DNA from 3 places in the Neorhizobium phenanthreniclasticum genome. Region 1 is predicted to be linked to each of the others. Evidence: predicted binding sites of a transcription regulator. Region 1 holds the regulator's gene; each other region holds the start of a gene.
The links. The regulator HrcA, encoded in region 1, represses chaperone genes, less so after heat shock. The targets are predictions, from matches to a motif close to GTTAGCACTCNCNNNNNGNGAGTGCTAAC.
Positions count from the first base shown of each region.

Region 2: a site for HrcA is predicted at 2,120-2,148, ahead of groES (co-chaperone GroES). Genes of this name have one in related genera too.
Region 3: a site for HrcA is predicted at 1,666-1,694, ahead of groES (co-chaperone GroES). Genes of this name have one in related genera too.

Region 1 is NZ_JBEAAL010000001.1:703,877-707,153, reverse strand. Features, by position in the region: gene rph (ribonuclease PH) at 1-689, opposite strand, end outside; gene hrcA (heat-inducible transcriptional repressor HrcA) at 981-2,060, shown strand; gene grpE (nucleotide exchange factor GrpE) at 2,178-2,834, shown strand; gene ABK249_RS03470 (VOC family protein) at 2,892-3,254, opposite strand.
Region 2 is NZ_JBEAAL010000036.1:29,161-32,437, forward strand. Features, by position in the region: gene groL (chaperonin GroEL) at 1-1,600, opposite strand, end outside; gene groES (co-chaperone GroES) at 1,654-1,968, opposite strand; gene ABK249_RS29985 (usg protein) at 2,251-2,523, shown strand; gene ABK249_RS29990 (hypothetical protein) at 2,620-2,910, shown strand; gene ligD (DNA ligase D) at 2,911-3,277, opposite strand, start outside.
Region 3 is NZ_JBEAAL010000001.1:259,238-262,514, reverse strand. Features, by position in the region: gene groL (chaperonin GroEL) at 1-1,254, opposite strand, end outside; gene groES (co-chaperone GroES) at 1,312-1,608, opposite strand; gene ABK249_RS01265 (TIGR01459 family HAD-type hydrolase) at 1,918-2,766, shown strand; gene ABK249_RS01260 (bifunctional riboflavin kinase/FAD synthetase) at 2,783-3,277, shown strand, end outside.

The DNA of each region.
Region 1 (3,277 bases):
ACCAGTTCCTGCGTGCCCGCCTGGGCGAGGGCCAGAAGTTGCAGGAATTCTTCCTGGCTGAAAGGAGCGCCTTCAGCCGTCCCCTGGACTTCGACGATGCCGCCTGCGCCGGTCATGACGAAATTGGCGTCGGTTTCGGCTGCGGAATCTTCGAGATAATCGAGATCGATCACGGGCTGGCTGGCAAAGATGCCGCAGGAGATCGCCGCGACATGGTCCTTCAGCACCTTGTCGACCTTGATCATCGAACGGGTTTCCATCCATTTGAGGCAGTCGTAAAGCGCCACCCAGCCGCCGGTGATCGAGGCGGTGCGCGTGCCGCCGTCCGCCTGGATGACGTCGCAGTCGATCGTGACCTGCTTCTCGCCGAGCGCCTCGAGGTTGATGACGGCGCGGAGCGACCGGCCGATGAGACGCTGGATTTCCTGGGTGCGCCCGCCCTGTTTGCCGGCGGCGGCCTCGCGCTTCATGCGCTCGCCCGTGGCGCGCGGCAGCATGCCGTATTCGGCGGTCACCCAGCCCTTGCCGGAATTGCGCAGCCATGGCGGCGTCTTTTCTTCAAGGCTCGCAGTGCAGAGCACATGTGTGTCGCCAAATTTGACGAGGCAGGAGCCTTCCGCATGCTTGGAGAAATTGCGCTCGAACGAAACCTTGCGCATCTGGTTTATCTGTCTGCCTGAAGGCCGCATTCGCCACTCCCTGGATTTCGGTTTCAGCCTTCTAAAGCAATTCCAGGAAAAGTGCGAAGCGGTTTTCCGTCCGGAATTGCGAAATCTGAAAATTCCAGCCAATTCCAGGAAAAGTGCGAAGCGGTTTTCCGTCTGGAATTGCGAATCTTGATATTCGGGCGGCGATCCTGCAGGAAAAGGGCGTTTGTCGTCTGTCATGCGAGGGAAATGGGTCATCCGATTTTCCCTTTTGCGATAGCCGGAGGAATGACTATATTTTCATAGCAGATCAACGGCACGGTGAAGGAATAAATGGGGTTTTCGAGACCGACGGGTAGGGACAGCGGCTCTGTGCTCGACGATCGCTCGCGGGAAATCTTCCGTCGCGTTGTCGAAAGCTATCTCGAAACCGGTGAGCCGCTTGGTTCCCGCAATCTGTCGCGGCTCCTGCCGATGTCGCTGTCGCCGGCATCCGTGCGCAACGTGATGAGCGACCTCGAAGAACTCGGCCTGATCTATTCGCCGCATGTCAGCGCCGGCCGGCTGCCGACCCAATCGGGCCTTCGGTTCTTCGTCGATGCCTTCATGCAGGTCGGCAATCTTTCTGATGAGGAACGCGCCACGATCGAACGGCAGATCCGGCCGGGTGACCGCGACCAGCCGATGGAGAGCCTGATGGCGGAAGCAAGCCTCATGCTGTCCGGCATGTCGCGCGGCGCCGGTCTCGTCATCACCACGAAGAGCGACCCTGTCCTCAAGCATGTGGAATTCATCCGGCTGGAGCCCACCAAGGCGCTTGCCGTGCTGGTCGGCGATCACAATCAGGTGGAGAACCGCATCATCGAGCTGCCCGCCGGCGTGACTTCGTCACAGCTCACGGAAGCGGCGAATTTCCTGAATGCGCATCTGACCGGTCAGACGCTGCCGGAGCTGCGCAACGAGCTTACGAGGCTGAAAGACCAGGTGCAGGGAGAGCTTTATACTCTCTCGCAGGAGCTCGTCGAGCGAGGGCTGGCCGTCTGGTCGGGGGACAATGAGGAGGGCAAGCCGAGCCAGCTTATTGTTCGCGGCCGCGCCAACCTTCTTCAGGGCCTCGACGATTCAGCCGATCTGGATCGTTTGCGCCTTCTTTTCGACGATCTCGAAAAGAAGGACAGTCTGATCGAAATTCTTGAACTCGCCGAGAGAGGGCCGGGTGTGCGTATCTTCATCGGCTCGGAGAACAAGCTCTTTTCGCTTTCCGGTTCCTCGCTCATTGTGGCGCCCTATCGCGACGGCGAGGATCATATCATAGGCGCTGTCGGCGTCATTGGTCCGACGCGGCTCAATTACTCTCGTATTGTGCCGATGGTGGACTACACCGCCCAGCTTCTCGCAAGGCTGTCGCGCTGAAGAGGCAAGCTTCCGGCGTCCGAGTTTCCGCCAAGCCTTGATTTTTCCATCTTAAACCTCGATATCGGGCACAAATCGAAGCCCGGAAATCTAAGCAAAGAATAACTGGAGACCGTCATGACCGACGAAACCAAGAAGAACGGACCTGACACAACTGCCGCCGAAAATACGACGGAAGCCGTGGCGTCTGCTCTTGAGGACGCGGCCAATCAGAACGCCGCCGAAGCGCCGGCCCCGGATGCAGGCCAGACGACCGATCCCCTGGGCGTGCTGAAGGCGGAGAATGCCGAACTGCGTGACCGCTTCCTGCGGCTTGCCGCCGAGATGGATAACCTGCGCCGCCGCACCGAGCGCGACGTGAAGGACGCCAAGTCCTATTCGGTCGCGGGCTTCGCCCGCGATATGCTAGCCGTTTCGGATAACCTCCGCCGTGCGCTGGATGCCGTGCCGACCGAAATGCGCGCTGGGGCCGATGCCACGCTGACGACGCTTCTGGAAGGCGTTGAAATGACCGAGCGCTCCATGTTGTCGGCGCTGGAACGCCATGGCGTGAAGAGGATCGAGGCGGAAGGCCAGAAGTTCGATCCGCACTTCCATCAGGCCATGTTCGAAATACCGGACACCACCGTACCGAACAACACGGTCGTGCAGGTGGTGCAGGCAGGCTTTACGATCGGCGAACGCGTCCTGCGTCCGGCCATGGTCGGCGTTGCAAAAGGCGGCCCCAAACCGGAAGCCTCGGCGGCCGAGCCGGCTGGCGAGAACAAAGCCTGACAATTCTGGAGGCGGGCGGTCTCGCCCGCTTTTGCCATGGTGCGGTCTTCTGTCGTCTCACCAGGCGGCGGGTTCTCGCACCATGTGCACGATGTTGGCAGGATTCGTCACCCAGCCGCCCTTGAAGCCGCCCGGCAGGGGCTCGATCGCATCGCAACGAACGACACCCGATTTCTCCAGGTGAGCCGCTGCGGCACCGAAATCGTCGGTGAAAAGCTCCAGCCAGATCTCTGCCTGGCTCAGCATCGGCGCCTCGTCGATCCATAATTTGTTTGGACCGAGTTCGAAGCCTATGGCCGGCGCCTTGTCGGTAATCTCCTTGAGCCTGACGACGTCTCGGTAGAAAGCGAGCGTCTCCTGATACTGATGCGGCGGGACTTTCATGGCGATGTCGATGCCGCCGTAGATGTGTCCGGTCATGACAAATTCTCCTCCCTTTTGGA
Region 2 (3,277 bases), on a different contig from region 1:
GGGCCGGAGCGGCTTCCTTCTTGGGCTTTTCGGCAATCATGGCTTCCGTCGTGACCAGCAGGCCGGCGACCGAAGCGGCATCCTGGAGTGCGGTACGGACGACCTTGGCCGGGTCGATGACGCCCTGGGCATAAAGATCGCCATACTCGCCGCTCTGTGCGTTCCAGCCGTAGGAGAACTCGGTCTTCTCGCGCAGCTTGCCGACGATCACCGAACCTTCAGCGCCGGCGTTTTCGGCGATCTGGCGCACGGGAGCTTCGATCGCCCGGCGGACGATCTCGACGCCGACCTTCTGGTCCTGGTTGGCGGTGGCGAGATTGTCGAGAGCCTTGACGGCCCGCAGCAGCGCAACGCCACCGCCCGGCAGGACGCCTTCTTCCACCGCCGCGCGGGTGGCATGAAGGGCATCATCGACGCGGTCCTTCTTTTCCTTGACTTCGACTTCGGTCGAGCCGCCGACGCGGATCACGGCAACGCCGCCGGCAAGCTTGGCAAGGCGTTCCTGCAGCTTTTCGCGGTCGTAGTCGGAAGTGGTTTCCTCGATCTGCGCGCGGATTTGCGCTACGCGACCGTTGATTTCCGTTTTCGAGCCGACGCCGTCGATGATGGTCGTGTTTTCCTTCTCGATTGCCACCTTCTTGGCACGGCCCAGCATGTTCAGTGTGACATTTTCAAGCTTGATGCCGAGGTCTTCGGAAATGACAGTGCCGCCCGTCAGGATGGCGATGTCTTCCAGCATGGCCTTGCGGCGGTCGCCGAAGCCCGGAGCCTTGACGGCGGCAATCTTGAGGCCGCCGCGCAGCTTGTTGACGACAAGCGTAGCAAGGGCTTCGCCTTCGACGTCCTCGGCGATGATGAGCAGCGGCTTGCCGGACTGGACGACGGCTTCGAGAACCGGGAGCATCGCCTGCAGGTTCGAGAGCTTCTTCTCGTGGATCAGGATATAGGGATCTTCCAGCTCGACCCGCATCTTGTCCTGGTTGGTGACGAAATACGGGCTGAGATAGCCGCGGTCGAACTGCATGCCTTCGACGACTTCGAGTTCGGTTTCGGCGGTCTTTGCTTCCTCGACGGTGATGACGCCTTCGTTGCCGACCTTCTCCATGGCTTCGGCGAGATAGCGGCCGATCTCGGAATCGCCATTGGCCGAGATGGTGCCGACCTGGGCGATTTCGGAATTGCTGGTGATCTTCCGGGCGTTGTTCTTCAGTTCCTTGACGACGGCATCGACGGCAAGATCAATGCCGCGCTTCAGGTCCATCGGGTTCATGCCGGAGGCAACCGCTTTCGCGCCTTCCTTGACGATCGCCTGGGCCAGAACGGTGGCGGTCGTCGTACCGTCGCCGGCAAGGTCGTTGGTCTTCGATGCCACTTCGCGCAGCATCTGGGCGCCCATGTTTTCGAACTTGTCTTCCAGCTCGATTTCCTTGGCGACCGATACGCCATCCTTGGTGATGCGCGGCGCGCCGAAGGACTTGTCGATCACGACGTTGCGGCCCTTCGGGCCGAGGGTGACCTTCACCGCATTGGCGAGCACATCGACCCCACGCAGCATGCGCTCACGGGCATCGGTGTGAAACTTGACTTCTTTCGCAGCCATTTCTTTAACTCCTCAATAGGCAGCTATCTGACTGATGGTCGTGGATGAATGGTTCAGGCGGCCTTTTTCTGCTCGGCCTGGGCTTCGACAATGCCCATGACGTCGCTTTCCTTCATAATCAGCAGATCTTCGCCGTTGATCTTGATCTCGGTGCCGGACCATTTGCCGAACAGGATGCGATCGCCGACCTTGACGTCCAGCGCCTGGATCTGGCCGGCCTCATTGCGGGCACCGGGACCCACGGCGATGACCTCGCCTTCCTGCGGCTTCTCCTTGGCGGTGTCGGGGATGATGATGCCGCCTTTGGTCTTTTCTTCGGATTCGACCCGGCGGACGAGAATGCGATCATGAAGCGGTCGGAACGACATGTTTTCCTCCAATGGACAAACAATGATGACGTTGTTCCCCCTGGCCGGACCGGATGACCAGTCCGGGCGGGTGCAAAACCTCTCTTCGAGCTTTTTGCGCGAAATGATCTGGTTTTGAGATTTTTCGATTTCAAGAGGGCGAAACGAAAAAATTAGCACTCACGATCTCATGCTGCTAACATGCTGGAAAGGAACAACAAAGTGGCGTCCAGCGTTGGAAAATCCGTTGATGGCCGCGAAATTTTGCGCCACCTTCAGAGTGTCATGAAACGGAGATGAAGCATGCGATTTTCATCGGATCTGGAACGTCAGCTCAACGGCTACGGTCTTACCACCGCTCACATCCTCTACCGCATTCCTGATTTCGAATCCGTGCTGCAGACCTATGTTTGGCAGGACTACGATCTGGCTCCCGATTTTCCCGAAATGCACAAGTTCCTGGACTTTTGGCAGGAGAGTCTCGATGGCCCTTTGCATTCCGTCCGTTACACCCATCAGCGTCTGATCGGGCCAAACGAATGGCGCCGTGTCGAAGGCGAGTTCAAGCTCCATTGAGGTCTTGAATCCGGATTTTTCCTTCCCTAGCTCTTTCGCGGCCGAGGCTTGATGAGCTCGGTCGCTATCGCACGTCTATTCGGAGTGAGATCGGGAATGGAAGAGAAAATCAACATTGGCAATGACCTCAGCATTGAGGAACGGGAAGAGGTATTTGTAGACGTTGCCCGGGTCCTCGAGCGCACAGCGCGTGAAGCTTTTGTCGAAGGTAACAAGCATTTTGCCGCGCTTTCCGCCAATATGGCGCAGGCGCTTCGCATCAATGCTGACGAGTTGGCGCGCGACGATGCGCAAAATGCAGAGCGTGTGCTGCAGCAAGCCACAGCGATGATCGCGCAGTTCAAGACAGTTCATCCTTACCCGCTGGTGAGCATGGCTGTGCACTGATCAGGCCGCGTGTTTCATCTCCTTCGCCAGCCGCTTGATCGCCTGTTCTAGCGACCGTTGACCATCGTGATAGTCCTGCCATGCGCTTGTCTTCGCCAGTAGTACCGGCACGGTGCGGATGGTGAAACGCTTTGGGTCGAGATCGGACTTCACCTGCGCCCAGGTCAGCGGCATGGACACGGTCGCGCCTGGTCTGGCGCGCGGCGACAGCGGCGCCACTGCCGTTGCCATGCGGTCATTGCGCAAGTAGTCGAGGAAGATGCGCCCGTTCCTGAGGCTCTTCGTCATCTTGATGAGATAAAGGTCCGGGTTCTCGCGCGCCATCTGCTGGCAGACATCGTGGGCGAAACCCTTCGCCTCGGGCCAG
Region 3 (3,277 bases), 440 kb from region 1:
AGCGACGCCGCCGCCCGGTACGATGCCTTCCTGAACGGCCGCACGGGTCGCGTTGAGCGCGTCGTCGATGCGGTCCTTCTTTTCCTTCACTTCGACTTCCGTCGAACCGCCGACGCGGATGACGGCAACGCCGCCAGCGAGCTTGGCAAGGCGTTCCTGCAGCTTCTCGCGGTCGTAGTCGGAGGTGGTTTCCTCGATCTGGGCCTTGATCTGGCCGACGCGGCCTTCGATGTCGGCCTTCTGGCCCGCACCGTCGACGATCGTGGTGTTTTCCTTGGAGATCGAAACCTTCTTGGCACGGCCGAGCATGTCGATGGTGACGTTTTCGAGCTTGATGCCGAGGTCTTCGGAGATGACAGTGCCGCCGGTCAGGATGGCGATGTCTTCCAGCATGGCCTTGCGGCGATCGCCGAAGCCCGGAGCCTTGACGGCAGCGATCTTGAGGCCGCCACGCAGCTTGTTGACGACGAGCGTTGCGAGCGCTTCGCCTTCGACGTCTTCAGCGATGATGAGGAGCGGCTTGCCGGTCTGGACGACGGCTTCGAGAACCGGGAGCATCGCCTGGAGGTTGGAGAGCTTCTTCTCGTGCAGGAGGATGAAGGCATCTTCCAGGTCAGCAACCATCTTTTCCGGGTTGGTGACGAAGTAGGGCGAGAGATAGCCGCGGTCGAACTGCATGCCTTCGACGACTTCGAGTTCGGTCTCGGCGGTCTTGGCTTCTTCAACCGTGATGACGCCTTCGTTGCCGACCTTCTGCATGGCTTCGGCAATGTCGAGGCCGATCTGGCGCTCGCCGTTGGCGGAGATCGTGCCGACCTGGGCGACTTCTTCCGAAGTGTTGATCTTCTTGGCCTTGGCCTGGAGATCAGCGACGACGGCCTTGACGGCGAGGTCGATGCCGCGCTTCAGGTCCATCGGGTTCATGCCGGCTGCAACGGCCTTGGCGCCTTCGCGAACGATGGCCTGGGCAAGAACGGTTGCGGTCGTGGTGCCGTCACCGGCGATGTCGTTGGTCTTCGAAGCGACTTCGCGGACCATCTGGGCGCCCATGTTCTCGAACTTGTCTTCCAGTTCGATTTCCTTGGCGACGGAAACGCCGTCCTTGGTGATGCGCGGCGCGCCGAAGGACTTGTCGATCACGACGTTGCGGCCTTTCGGGCCGAGCGTGACCTTCACTGCGTCAGCGAGAATGTCGACGCCACGCAGCATCTTTTCACGCGCGGTGCGGCCGAATTTGACTTCTTTAGCTGCCATTTTTGAGAACTCCTGAAACGGGTGTCAGAGAATTTCGGAAAACACGACCGGCCGAAATCAGCCGATGATGCCCATGATGTCGGTTTCCTTCATGATCAGAAGGTCTTCGCCGTTGATCTTGACTTCCGTGCCGGACCACTTGCCGAAGAGAACGCGGTCGCCGACCTTGACGTCGAGCGCGGCGATCTTGCCGGACTCGTCGCGGGCGCCGGGGCCGACGGCGACGATTTCGCCTTCAGCGGGCTTTTCCTTGGCGGTGTCCGGAATGATGATGCCGCCTCTGGTCTTTTCTTCAGACTCGACGCGGCGAACGACGACGCGATCGTGCAGGGGGCGGAAATTGGTGCTTGCCATTGTCTAATCCCTCGATCAAATGACATTGACGGATCGCAAGATCCGTATCGCTTGGCTGTTGGCACTCACCTTGCGGGAGTGCTAACGAGGGTCGAGATAAGTGGGGCCGGCGATTGAGTCAAGGACGAAGCTGAAATTTTAAAGGCGGTCCCGCCTGCCGGTTGAAAACAAGCTTAATGGATAAGCCGGGCCATGGTGCGGCGCAAAAATGACACCAGCGTGTCGTCGCGGCGCAACGGGAGCTTTTTGCTTGTAATCTTTTCGGCGGTTTGCCATGTCACCGGGGACTTGGAGTGACAGGACGGACATATGGCAAAGCGCATCGGCAGTTTGAGCGAAGTGATCGGCGGCTACGACGTCGTTCTTTCCGACGTCTGGGGCGTCGTGCACAATGGCGTCGATGCCTTCCAGCACTCCTGCAAGGCGCTTGCCGAGGCGCGGGAGGCCGGCGCGACAGTCGTGTTGATCACCAATTCGCCGCGTCCGGCGCCGGGCGTCATCCAGCAGATGCGCGCGCTCGGCGTGCCGGACGGGACCTATGACCGTATCGTCACCTCCGGCGACGTGACGCGCCATCTGATTGCCGAAGGGCCGAAAAAGGTCTTCCTGCTCGGCCCCGAACGCGACATGCCGCTGTTTGACGGGCTCGACGTCGAGGCCGTTTCGGCAGAGGACGCGGATTGCATCGTCTGCACCGGTTTCTTCGACGACGAGAAGGAAGTGCCGGAGGACTACACCGGCCTCCTGACCGCCTTCGTCAAGCGCGACGTGCCGTTCATCTGCGCCAACCCCGACCTCGTGGTCGAGCGCGGCCACCGCATCATCCCCTGTGCCGGTGCCGTCGCCGCCTATTACGAACAACTCGGCGGCAAGACGCGCATCGCCGGCAAACCGCACCGGCCGATCTACGAGGCGACGCTTGCCGCCGCTCGCGAAGTGCGCGGCGATTTCCCGATGGACCGTGTGCTGGCGGTCGGCGACGGTATGCCTACCGACGTGCGCGGTGCGCTCGCATACGGGCTCGATCTGCTCTATATCAGCGGGGGTATCCATGTGGCGGAATATACCGTCAATGGCCGGACCGACGAAGCGATCCTCAATGCCTGGCTGAAATCGGAAAACGCCGCGCCGAAATACTGGATGCAGAGGCTTGCCTGAACCGGAAATCGCTTCGATGACCGTATTCCACCGCAACGAAAAGAAAGAACCGCTGCCCGAGGCGTTGAAGGGCGGCGTCATCGCCATCGGCAATTTCGACGGTGTGCATCGCGGCCATCGCAGCGTTCTCGAGCGCGCGTTGTCGCTTGCCGAAGAGCGCGGCACACCCGCGCTGGTGCTGACCTTCGAGCCGCATCCACGCACCGTGTTCCGGCCGGAGGAACCCGTCTTCCGGCTGACGCCCGCGCCGCTGAAGGCGCGATTGCTGGAGGCCATGGGCTTCCAGTCGGTGATCGAATATCCCTTTACCAGGGAATTCGCGACGCGCTCGGCGGAAGAATTCATCCGGACGATCCTGGTCGACTGGCTGCATGCCGGCGCCGTCGTCACCGGCTTCGATTTCCATTTCGGCAAGGGCAGGGAAGGCGGCCCGGCCTTCCTGATGGCGTCGGGCGAAAGGCACGGCTTTACCGTCTCGCTCGTCGATGCCTTCCGGGACGAAAATGCCGAA